DNA from 3 places in the Brevibacterium litoralis genome. Region 2 is predicted to be linked to each of the others. Evidence: predicted binding sites of a transcription regulator. Region 2 holds the regulator's gene; each other region holds the start of a gene.
What was found. Region 2 encodes HrcA, which represses chaperone genes, less so after heat shock. Its sites were predicted from a motif close to TTNGCACTCGNNNNNNNCGAGTGCNAA; they were not measured.

Region 1 (3,236 bases), on a different contig from region 2:
CGCTGTCCACTGGCGTCAGCCGATGGAGCGTGAGGCGCCCTGCCAGTGGGGTGCGCGGAGCTTCTTCTTGTCGATCTTGCCGAAGGGGGTCTGCGGCAGGTCGCTCACGAAGGTGACGGTCTTGGGGCGCGCGTAGTTCGCGACCTTGCCGCGGGTGAATTCGCAGAGTTCCTGCTCGGCCAGGCTGCCGGCGGGATCCTCCGGGGTGCCGTCGCGGGTGACGACATAGGCGTGGACCGCCTCGCCCCAGTCCTCGTGCGGGATCCCGATGACGGCGGACTGTGAGACGTTCGGGTGCATGGCCACGGCGTCCTCGACCTCGCGGGAGTACACGTTGAAGCCGCCGGAGATGATCATGTCGTTGCGGCGGTCCTTGAGGTAGACGAACCCGTCGGCGTCCTTGACGCCCATGTCACCGGTGCGGACCCAGTCGCCGAAGAACTTCTCCGCGGTCGCCTCGGCGTTTCCCAGGTACTCCCGCAGTGCGAAGGGGGTGCGGGTGATGATCTCGCCCAACTCCCCGACGGCCAGGACGTTGCCCTCCTCGTCGGCGACCTCGACCTCGGTGAAGAGCGAGGCGTTGCCGCAGCTGGTGAGGAGCTCGGGGCGGGCCGGGTCGTGGTCGAGCTTGCCGAGCGAGGTGATGAACTGCGGCGCCTCGGTCTGCCCGTAGAGCTGGATGAAGACCTTGCCGAAGGTGTCGAGGCCCTGCTGGAGCCGGGCCGGGGACATGGGTGCGGCCCCGTAGACCATGGTGCGCAGGTCGAGGTCCGAGGTGCCCGCACCCTCGGCCCCTCTGCTCGCATTGCTGCTCGCCTCCAGGGTGTCGAGTACGCGGTAGATCATGGTCGGCACCATGAAGGTCCACGTGATGCCGTCGGTGCGGAGGAGCTCGACGGTGCGTTCGGCGTCGAACCCGTCGAGGATCCGCACGTTCGCGCCGCGACCCAGAGCCGCCGAGGTGAAGGCGCCGGCGGAGTGGGCGAGCGGGGACATGACGAGCATGCGTTCCCGGGTCGCGATCTCCGCCTCGATCATCTGGATGTACATCGCGGCGGCGGCCGAGGCACAGGTGTGGGCCACGGCCTTCGGCTTGCCGGTCGTGCCCCCGGTGAAGTTGATGGTCGACAGGGACTGCGGGTCGAGATCGACCGGTGCACGGTGCGGCGCGGTGCCGGCGGCCGGGCGAGCGGCGAGCGGAATCGACCCCGGCAGGGTCCGGCCGTCCGGGTCCTGGAGCTGGACGACCGTGACGTCCTGCGTCGCGGGGTCCGCGGCCAGGCGGGGGAGGAGCTCGGAGCCGAGGTCGTAGTCGGTGACGAGGACCTTCGTTCCGGCGTACCCGAGCTGGTAGGCGACGGTGTCGAGGGCGGACATGTAGTTGGCCGGTGACCGGGTGAGGCCCGCACGGGCGACGGCGGTCTCGACGACCGGCCACTCGACGCGGTTGAGCGCGAACATGGAGACGACGTCACCCGCACCGAGGCCCAGCTCGTCGAACTGGTCCATGACGGCGTCCGACCACACGTGGAGGTCTCGGTAGGTGTACTCGGCGACCTCGCCCGGGGCGACGGACGGGGCGGACTCGTCGCGAATCGCCGTGAGGGTGGGGTAGACGGCGAACGCGTGCTCGTAGATGCGTGCGGGTGTGTCGAACATCCGGGTGTACTCCTTCGTACGGGATGGGTGGGGGCGCGGGGATCGAACGCCTGTTCGGTGATTTTAGGTGGAGGTGACGACGAATTCATCCCGTGGTGAACTTTCGGTCGTGCGCTGGCACTCGAGTTGACCGAGTGCCAAAGGGTTTCTACGCTGGGATTTGCACTCTCACCCCGAGAGTGCCAGCAACCTTTCGAGGGATGCAGACACGAGTCGTTCGGCACCCGCGACGACGAACGACTCCCCGCATACCCGTCGACCGGCACCGTGGCCCACCGCCTCACCAGCGCGTGGGAGCCCCACGGGACCGCGAGAGGGTACGCGCATCCCCGGCATCCGGGTCGCCGACGGTGACCCGCCAGGTAGGAACTCATCTAGAAGGAGTGTGTCCGCATGTCGGTCTCCATCAAGCCGCTCGAGGATCGCATCGTCATCAAGCAGGTCGAGGCTGAGACGACCACCGCTTCCGGTCTGGTCATCCCCGACTCCGCCAAGGAGAAGCCACAGGAGGGTGAAGTCGTCGCCGTGGGCCCCGGCCGCGTCGCCGACAACGGCTCCCGCATCCCGCTCGACGTCCAGGAGGGTGACAAGGTCATCTACTCCAAGTACGGCGGCACCGAGGTCAAGTACGCCGGCGAGGAGTACCTGGTGCTCTCCGCCCGCGACGTGCTCGCGGTCATCGGCTGACCGTTCTTCCTGACCACCTGTACATCCCGTACACACCAGAACAGGAAGTGTGAACATGGCCAAGACTCTCTCGTTCGACGACGAGGCACGGAAGTCCCTGGAGCGCGGCGTCAACGTCCTCGCCGACACCGTCAAGGTGACGCTCGGCCCCAAGGGCCGCAACGTCGTTCTCGACAAGGCCTGGGGCGCCCCCACCATCACGAACGACGGTGTGACCATCGCCCGTGAGGTAGAACTGAACGATCCCTACGAGAACCTCGGCGCGCAGCTCGCCAAGGAGGTCGCCACCAAGACGAACGACGTGGCCGGTGACGGTACGACCACCGCGACCGTCCTCGCCCAGGCACTCGTCCACGAGGGTCTGCGCAACGTGGCCGCCGGTGCGGCCCCCGCGCAGCTCAAGGTGGGCATCGAGAAGGCCGTCGAGGCCGTCGAGGGCAAGCTCCTGGAGATCGCCCGCGACGTCGACGGTTCCGACGAGATCGCCAACGTCGCCGCGCTGTCCGCGCAGTCCCCGGAGATCGGCACGCTCATCGCCGAGGCCTTCGAGAAGGTCGGCAAGGACGGCGTCATCACGATCGACGAGTCCCAGGGCACCCAGGTCGAGCTCGAGTTCACCGAGGGCATGCAGTTCGACAAGGGCTACCTGTCGCAGTACTTCGTGACAGACGCCGACCGCCAGGAAGCCGTCCTGGAGGATCCCTACATCCTCATCAACCAGGGCAAGATCTCGAACGTCCAGGACCTGCTCCCGGTGCTCGAGAAGGTGCAGCAGGCCTCCAAGCCGCTGCTCATCGTGGCCGAGGACATCGAGGGTGAAGCACTGTCGACGCTCGTCGTCAACCGCATCCGCGGCATCCTCAACGTGGCCGCCGTCAAGGCCCCCGGCT
Region 2 (3,236 bases):
CCGCGAGCTGGCGCAGCAGGTCCTTCTGCGTGTCGTCGAGCTTCTTCGGGGTCTCGACGAGGACGGTGACGAGCAGATCCCCGCGGGAGTCCCGGCGCAGGCGCTTGGCACCGAGACCCGCCAGCGTGATGACGGTTCCGGACTGGGTGCCGGGCTCGACCTCGAGCTCCTGGGTGCCGTCGAAGGTCTCCAGGTCGACGGTCGCCCCGAGGGCCGCCGTCGTCATGGGCACGGTGACGGTCGCACGCAGGTCGTCGCCGTCGCGGGAGAACACCGGGTGGTGTTCGACGGTGATCTCGATGAACAGGTCACCCTGCGGGCCGCCGCCCGGGCCGACCTCGCCCTGGCCGCCGAGCTGGATCCGGGTGCCCTCGGAGACACCGGCCGGGATCTTGACGGTGAGGGTCTTCTGCGTCCGGACGCGTCCGTCACCCCGGCAGTTGCCGCACGGGTCGGTGATGATCGTGCCGTAGCCGCCGCAGTTGTTGCAGGTCTGGTTGGTGACCATCTGGCCGAGCAGCGTGCGGGTCATCTGCTGCACGGATCCGGCGCCCTGACACAGGGAGCAGGTCTCGAGGCCGGTGCCCTCGCGGGTGCCCTCGCCGTGGCAGGTGTCGCACAGCTCCGCCGTGACGACGTCGATGTCCTGCGGGCCACCGAAGGCCGCGGTCTGCAGCGGGATGGACACCTCGACGAGGGCGTCCTTGCCGCGGCGCTTGCGGGACATCGGCTGGGGGCGTCCGCCGCCCATGCCGCCGCCCCCGCCGAAGAAGGTCTCGAACAGGTCGGAGAAGCCACCGCCCCCGCCGAACCCGCCACCGGCGGCCTGGCCGTACTCGCCGCCGCCGTTGTCGTAGTTGCGGCGCTTCTCCGGGTCGGAGAGCACCTCGTAGGCCACGGACACCTTCTTGAACTCGTCCTCCTGGCCCGGATTCACGTCCGGGTGCAGCTTGCGGGCGAGCTTGCGGTACGCCTTCTTGATCTCGTCGGCGCCGGCGTCGCGGGCGACGCCGAGGGTCTCGTAGTGGTTGCTCACATTCGTCCTTCGTGGCGGTTCGTGTCGATGGGCGTGGTGCGCGTGCGGGGTGGGGGTCCGGTTGCCGGTTGCGTGGTCGTCGACCGAGCGGCCGCGGACCGGGCGGGCAGGACGTGGACGGGGCGCCTCGGCGGGCGGAGGTTCACGTCCGGTCCTCCAGGACGACGGACACGTACTTGGCGACCGCGCGGACGGCCGCGATGGTCGTCGGGTAGTCCATGCGGGTGGGGCCGAGCACGGCCAGTCGGGCGGCCGTCGACTCCCCACCGTAGTGGGCGGAGACGACCGAGGTGGTGGCGAAGGACTCGACGGGGTTCTCCCGGCCGATCCTCACGGCCACCCGGTCGTCGGCCTCGGCCATGTCGGTGAGGAGGCGCAGCAGGACGACCTGTTCCTCGAAGGCCTCGAGGAGGGGGCCGATGTGTACGCCGAACTCCGGGCCCGAGCGGGCGAGGTTCGCCGTCCCGGCCATGAGCAGGCGCTCCTGCCGGTTGGCCCGGGCGAGGTCATCGACGACGACCGTGACCGCGGCGGCGGCCTCGCGCAGGGCGGGTGCCACCTCGATTCCGTGGAGGGTGGACCGGACGCGGTCGAGGCGGCTGCCGACGAGGGTCTGGTTGAAGGCGTCCCGGAGGACCGCGACCTGGTCCTCACCGATCGCCCGCCCGAGGTCGACGAGTCGCTGCTCGACCTGCCCGGTGTCGGAGATGAGGACCGCGAGGAGCCGGCCGGGCCCCATGACCACGAGCTCCAGGTGCTTGACCCGGGCACGCGTGACGACGGGGTACTGGACGACCGCGACCTGGTGGGTGAGCTGGGCGAGCAGACGGACCGTGCGGTCGAGCATCTCGTCGATGTCGACGGGCTGTTCGATCACCCGGGCGATCGCGCGGCGCTCGGCACTGCTGAGCGGCTTGACCTCGTCGAGCCAGTCGACGAACCGGCGGTAGCCCTTGTCCGTCGGGATCCGGCCGGCCGAGGTGTGCGGCTGGGCGATGAGCCCGTCCTGTTCGAGGGCCGCCATGTCGTTGCGGATGGTGGCCGGGGAGACACCCAGGCCGTGACGGTCGACGATCGCCTTGGAACCCACGGGTTCGTTGGTCGACACGTAGTCCTCGACGATGGCCCGGAGCACACGCGCGCGCCTGTCGTCGTTCATCCGCTCCTCCTCGTCGCTCGTCCCTGGCACTCCGTCCGTGCGAGTGCCAATTCTAGGCGAAACCACACGGGTGTGTCTCCCGGCGGGGTGTCGTGGGGTCCCGTGACGGACGGCCCCACTACCCTCGGGACGGTGAGTCCTGCAGATCCCTACGGCCGGGACGTCCTGGCCGCCTCCGCGTCCCGTTCCCACCGTCGTCCGCGTTCCGCACCCGTCGAGGCGCGCCGCGGTCTCATCGTCGAGCACCCGGCCAGTGGGTTCGTCGGCGAGGTCATGGGCATCGAGAAGGCCGCCGGTGGCGCGGCCGTGATCCTCGAGGACAGGATGCGCAGGCGCCGCCCCTTCCCTCTGGGTGGCGGCTACCTGGTCGAGGGGAAACCCGTCGAGCTCGTCCGTCCGCGGCCCGTGCAGAAGGGCGCGCCGACGGCTCCGGGGCGGACCGCCTCGGGATCGGTGGCGGTGCCGGACGCACCTGCCCGGGTCGCGCGGGGCTCCCGGATCTGGGTCGAGGGACGGCACGACGCGGAACTCGTCGAGAAGATCTGGGGCGACGACCTGCGGATCGAGGGCGTGGTCGTCGAACCGCTCGGCGGCCTGGACGTCCTGCCGGAGAAGCTCCAGGAGTTCGGACCGGACCGCGCGCACCGGGTCGGCGTCCTCGCCGATCACCTGGTGAAGGGAGCCAAGGAGACCCGGATCCGGGACGCCGTCATGGCCGACCGCCGGTACGCGAGCTGCGTGCACATCATCGGTCACCCCTACGTGGACGTGTGGCAGGCCGTGAAGCCGGGAGTCGTGGGGATCAATGCCTGGCCCGAGGTGCCCCGGGGTGAGGAGTGGAAGGCCGGCGTCCTGCGCCGCATCGGCTGGCCGGCCGCCGACCACCGGGACGTCGCCCGCGCCTGGCAGAAGATCCTGGGCTGCGTGAAGACGATCGCGGACGTGGAGCCAACCCTGTCCGGCCGGGTGGAGGAGCTCATCGACTTCGTCACGGTTGACGAACATCGGTAGAGCGTGACGGTTGACGCTATGGGTAGCGCG
Region 3 (3,236 bases), on a different contig from region 2:
CCCGGGCCCGGGCCAAGCTCGGCGACCCGGAGGCCCGCGCCCAGGTCGAGGCCAAGCCGAGCCTCTACTCGCCCGAACACCTGAGCAGCACCCGCGCCCAGCGTCGGCACCGCAAGCGCCGGCGGTGAATGCGACGGACCCCCGTCCCGACCCTGAGGTCGGTGACGGGGGTCCGTCGTGGTGCAGGCGCCTCGGCGTCGCCGAGGGGGCCTGGCGGTGGGATCAGAAGCCCATGCCGCCCATGCCACCCATGTCGCCCATGCCCTCGGCACCGGCGGCCGGAGCGGGCTCCGGCTTGTCGGCGACGACGGCCTCGGTCGTGAGGAACAGACCGGCGATGGACGCGGCGTTCTGCAGGGCCGAACGGGTCACCTTGACCGGGTCGTTGACACCGGCGGCCAGCAGGTCCTCGTACTCACCGGTGGCGGCGTTGAGGCCGTGACCGGCGGGCAGACCCTTGACCTTCTCGGCGACGACACCGGGCTCGAGGCCGGCGTTCGTGGCGATCTGCTTGAGCGGCGCCTCGATGGCGACCTTGACGATGGAGGCACCGGTGGCCTCGTCGCCGGACACCTCGAGGGTCTCGAAGGCGGTCTTGCCGGCCTGGATGAGCGCGACGCCACCACCGGCGACGATGCCCTCCTCGACGGCGGCCTTCGCGTTGCGCACGGCGTCCTCGATGCGGTGCTTGCGCTCCTTGAGCTCGACCTCGGTGGCGGCACCGGCCTTGATGACGGCCACGCCGCCGGCCAGCTTGGCCAGGCGCTCCTGGAGCTTCTCGCGGTCGTAGTCGGAGTCCGAGTTCTCGATCTCCGCACGGATCTGGGCCACGCGACCGGCGATCTCGTCGGCGTCACCGGCACCCTCGACGATCGTCGTCTCGTCCTTCGTGACGACGACCTTGCGGGCGGTACCGAGCAGATCGGCGGTGACGTTCTCGAGCTTGAGGCCGACCTCCTCGGCGATGACCTGACCGCCGGTGAGGATGGCGATGTCGGCCAGCTGCGCCTTGCGGCGGTCACCGAAGCCGGGGGCCTTGACGGCCACGGACTTGAAGGTGCCGCGGATCTTGTTGACGACGAGCACGGCCAGGGCCTCGCCCTCGACGTCCTCGGCGATGATGAGCAGCGGCTTGCCCGACTGCTGCACCGTCTCGAGGACCGGGAGCAGGTCCTTCACGTTCGAGATCTTCGAGTTGACGATGAGGATGTAGGGGTCCTCGAGCACCGTCTCCTGACGCTCCTGGTCGGTCACGAAGTAACCGGACAGGTAGCCCTTGTCGAAGCGCATGCCCTCGGTGAGCTCGAGGTCGATGCCGAAGGTGTTCGACTCCTCGACGGTGACGACGCCTTCCTTGCCCACCTTGTCGATGGCCTCGGCGATCTTCTCACCGATCTCGGCGTCACCGGCGGAGATGCCTGCGGTCGCGGCGATCTCCTCCTTGGTCTCGATCTCCTTGGCGGAGTCGAGCAGGACACCGGAGACCGCCTCGACGGCCTTCTCGATGCCGCGCTTGAGCGACAGCGGGTCGGCACCGGCGGCGACGTTGCGCAGGCCCTCGCGGACGAGTGCCTGGGCGAGCACCGTGGCGGTCGTCGTGCCGTCACCGGCCACGTCGTCCGTCTTCTTCGCGACCTCCTTGACGAGGTTCGCGCCGATCTTCTCGTAGGGGTCCTCGAGCTCGATCTCCTTGGCGATGGAGACACCGTCGTTGGTGATCGTGGGGGCGCCCCACTGCTTCTCCAGAACGACGTTGCGGCCACGCGGGCCGAGGGTCACCTTGACGGCGTCGGCCAGCGTGTTGAGGCCGGTCTCCAGACCGCGACGAGCTTCCTCGTCGAATGCAATGAGCTTTGCCATGTGACTGGGGTCCTCCCTGACAGGGGTGGATGGAACGAATCGACCCGCAGGCGCCCGCGACGGCAGGACCCCACCGCATTTCTCGTCAACGCGGATGGGAGTCCACGACCTGCTCGGTCGAATTTCACCGCTCACAGTTTTAGCACTCTCCCCACCCGAGTGCAAAGTGACCACCCGGGGGTGACGCCACCCATGGCCGCCGGAAACCGGATAGCCTCCGGACTGTGGTGAAGACGCCTGCTCCCCCGAATCCCCCCGCACCGGGCCCCACCGGTCACCGACCCCGTCCCCCGGCCCCGGAGTGGGCCGTCGTCGCGTCCCTGGCCTTCGCCGGGATGTGCTCGGCCTTCATGTTCACGCTCGTCGTCCCCCTCCAGGCCGACCTGCCACGCCTGCTCGACGCCTCCCGGTCCGACACCTCGTGGGTCGTGACGATCACCCTGCTCGTCTCCGCGGTCGCCACCCCTATCAGCGGACGCCTGGGCGACATGTACGGGAAACGGCGGGTGCTCGTGTACCTGCTCGCCGCACTCATGGTCGGCTCCCTCATCTGCACGTTCGCCCCCTCGATCGAGTGGCTGATCCTCGGTCGCGGGCTGCAGGGCATCACCTCCGGCACGATCCCGCTGGGGATCGCCGTCATGCGCGACGTGCTCCCGGCCGAGAAGTTGGGCACGGCCGTCGCACTCATGTCCGCGACGATGGGTGCCGGCGGCGCCTTCGGCATGCCCCTGGCCGCCTACCTCGCGCAGGGCCACGACTGGCGCACCCTCTTCTGGGTCTCCTTCGGACTCGGACTGATCGGCGCGCTCGCGATCCGGTTCGTCCTCCCCCGCGACACGCTGTTCGCGCCGGGGCGCCTCGACCTGCTCGGCGTCCTGGGGCTCGCCGGTGGCCTCACGGGGCTGCTGCTCTACGTCTCCCGCGGCGGCACCTGGGGCTGGGGCTCACCGGTCTCCCTCGGCACGCTGGCCGCGGGCGTCCTCGTCCTCGCCGTCTGGGGCGTGTACCAGTGGCGGACCCACGATCCGCTCGTCGACCTCCGGGTCGCCTCACGCCCGGCGGTGCTGCTCACCAATCTCGCCGCGATCGGCATGGGGTTCGCGATGTTCGGCTCCCAGGTGTCGTTCCCCCAGCTCATGCAGTTGCCGCAGGAGACCGGGATCGGGATGGGGCTCACGATGGTGGAGTCCGCGCTGTGCATCATGCCGGCGGGCATCATCATGATGGTGCTCTCGCCGCTCTCGGGACACCTGCAGAAGGCCTTCGGACCCCGACCCCTGTTCACCGTCGGCACGACCGGGATCGTCGTGTCCTACGTCTTCGTGCTCCTGTGGTCCGACCAGGTGTGGCACATCGTCGTCGCCAGCTGCGGT

Region 1: groES (co-chaperone GroES) is a predicted target of HrcA. The motif match lies at 1,774-1,800, and genes of this name have one in related genera.
Region 3: groL (chaperonin GroEL) is a predicted target of HrcA. The motif match lies at 2,000-2,026, and genes of this name have one in related genera.

The regions. Positions count from the first base shown of each region.
Region 1 covers NZ_JBDIUY010000022.1:160,437-163,672, reverse strand. Annotated here, with positions in the region: gene AAD496_RS08330 (AMP-binding protein) at 16-1,659, opposite strand; gene groES (co-chaperone GroES) at 2,053-2,346, shown strand; gene groL (chaperonin GroEL) at 2,402-3,236, shown strand, end outside.
Region 2 covers NZ_JBDIUY010000020.1:125,343-128,578, forward strand. Annotated here, with positions in the region: gene dnaJ (molecular chaperone DnaJ) at 1-1,036, opposite strand, end outside; gene hrcA (heat-inducible transcriptional repressor HrcA) at 1,179-2,195, opposite strand; gene AAD496_RS07450 (DUF3097 family protein) at 2,328-3,206, shown strand.
Region 3 covers NZ_JBDIUY010000023.1:56,110-59,345, forward strand. Annotated here, with positions in the region: gene AAD496_RS08865 (DUF1707 SHOCT-like domain-containing protein) at 1-128, shown strand, start outside; gene groL (chaperonin GroEL) at 223-1,860, opposite strand; gene AAD496_RS08875 (MFS transporter) at 2,085-3,236, shown strand, end outside.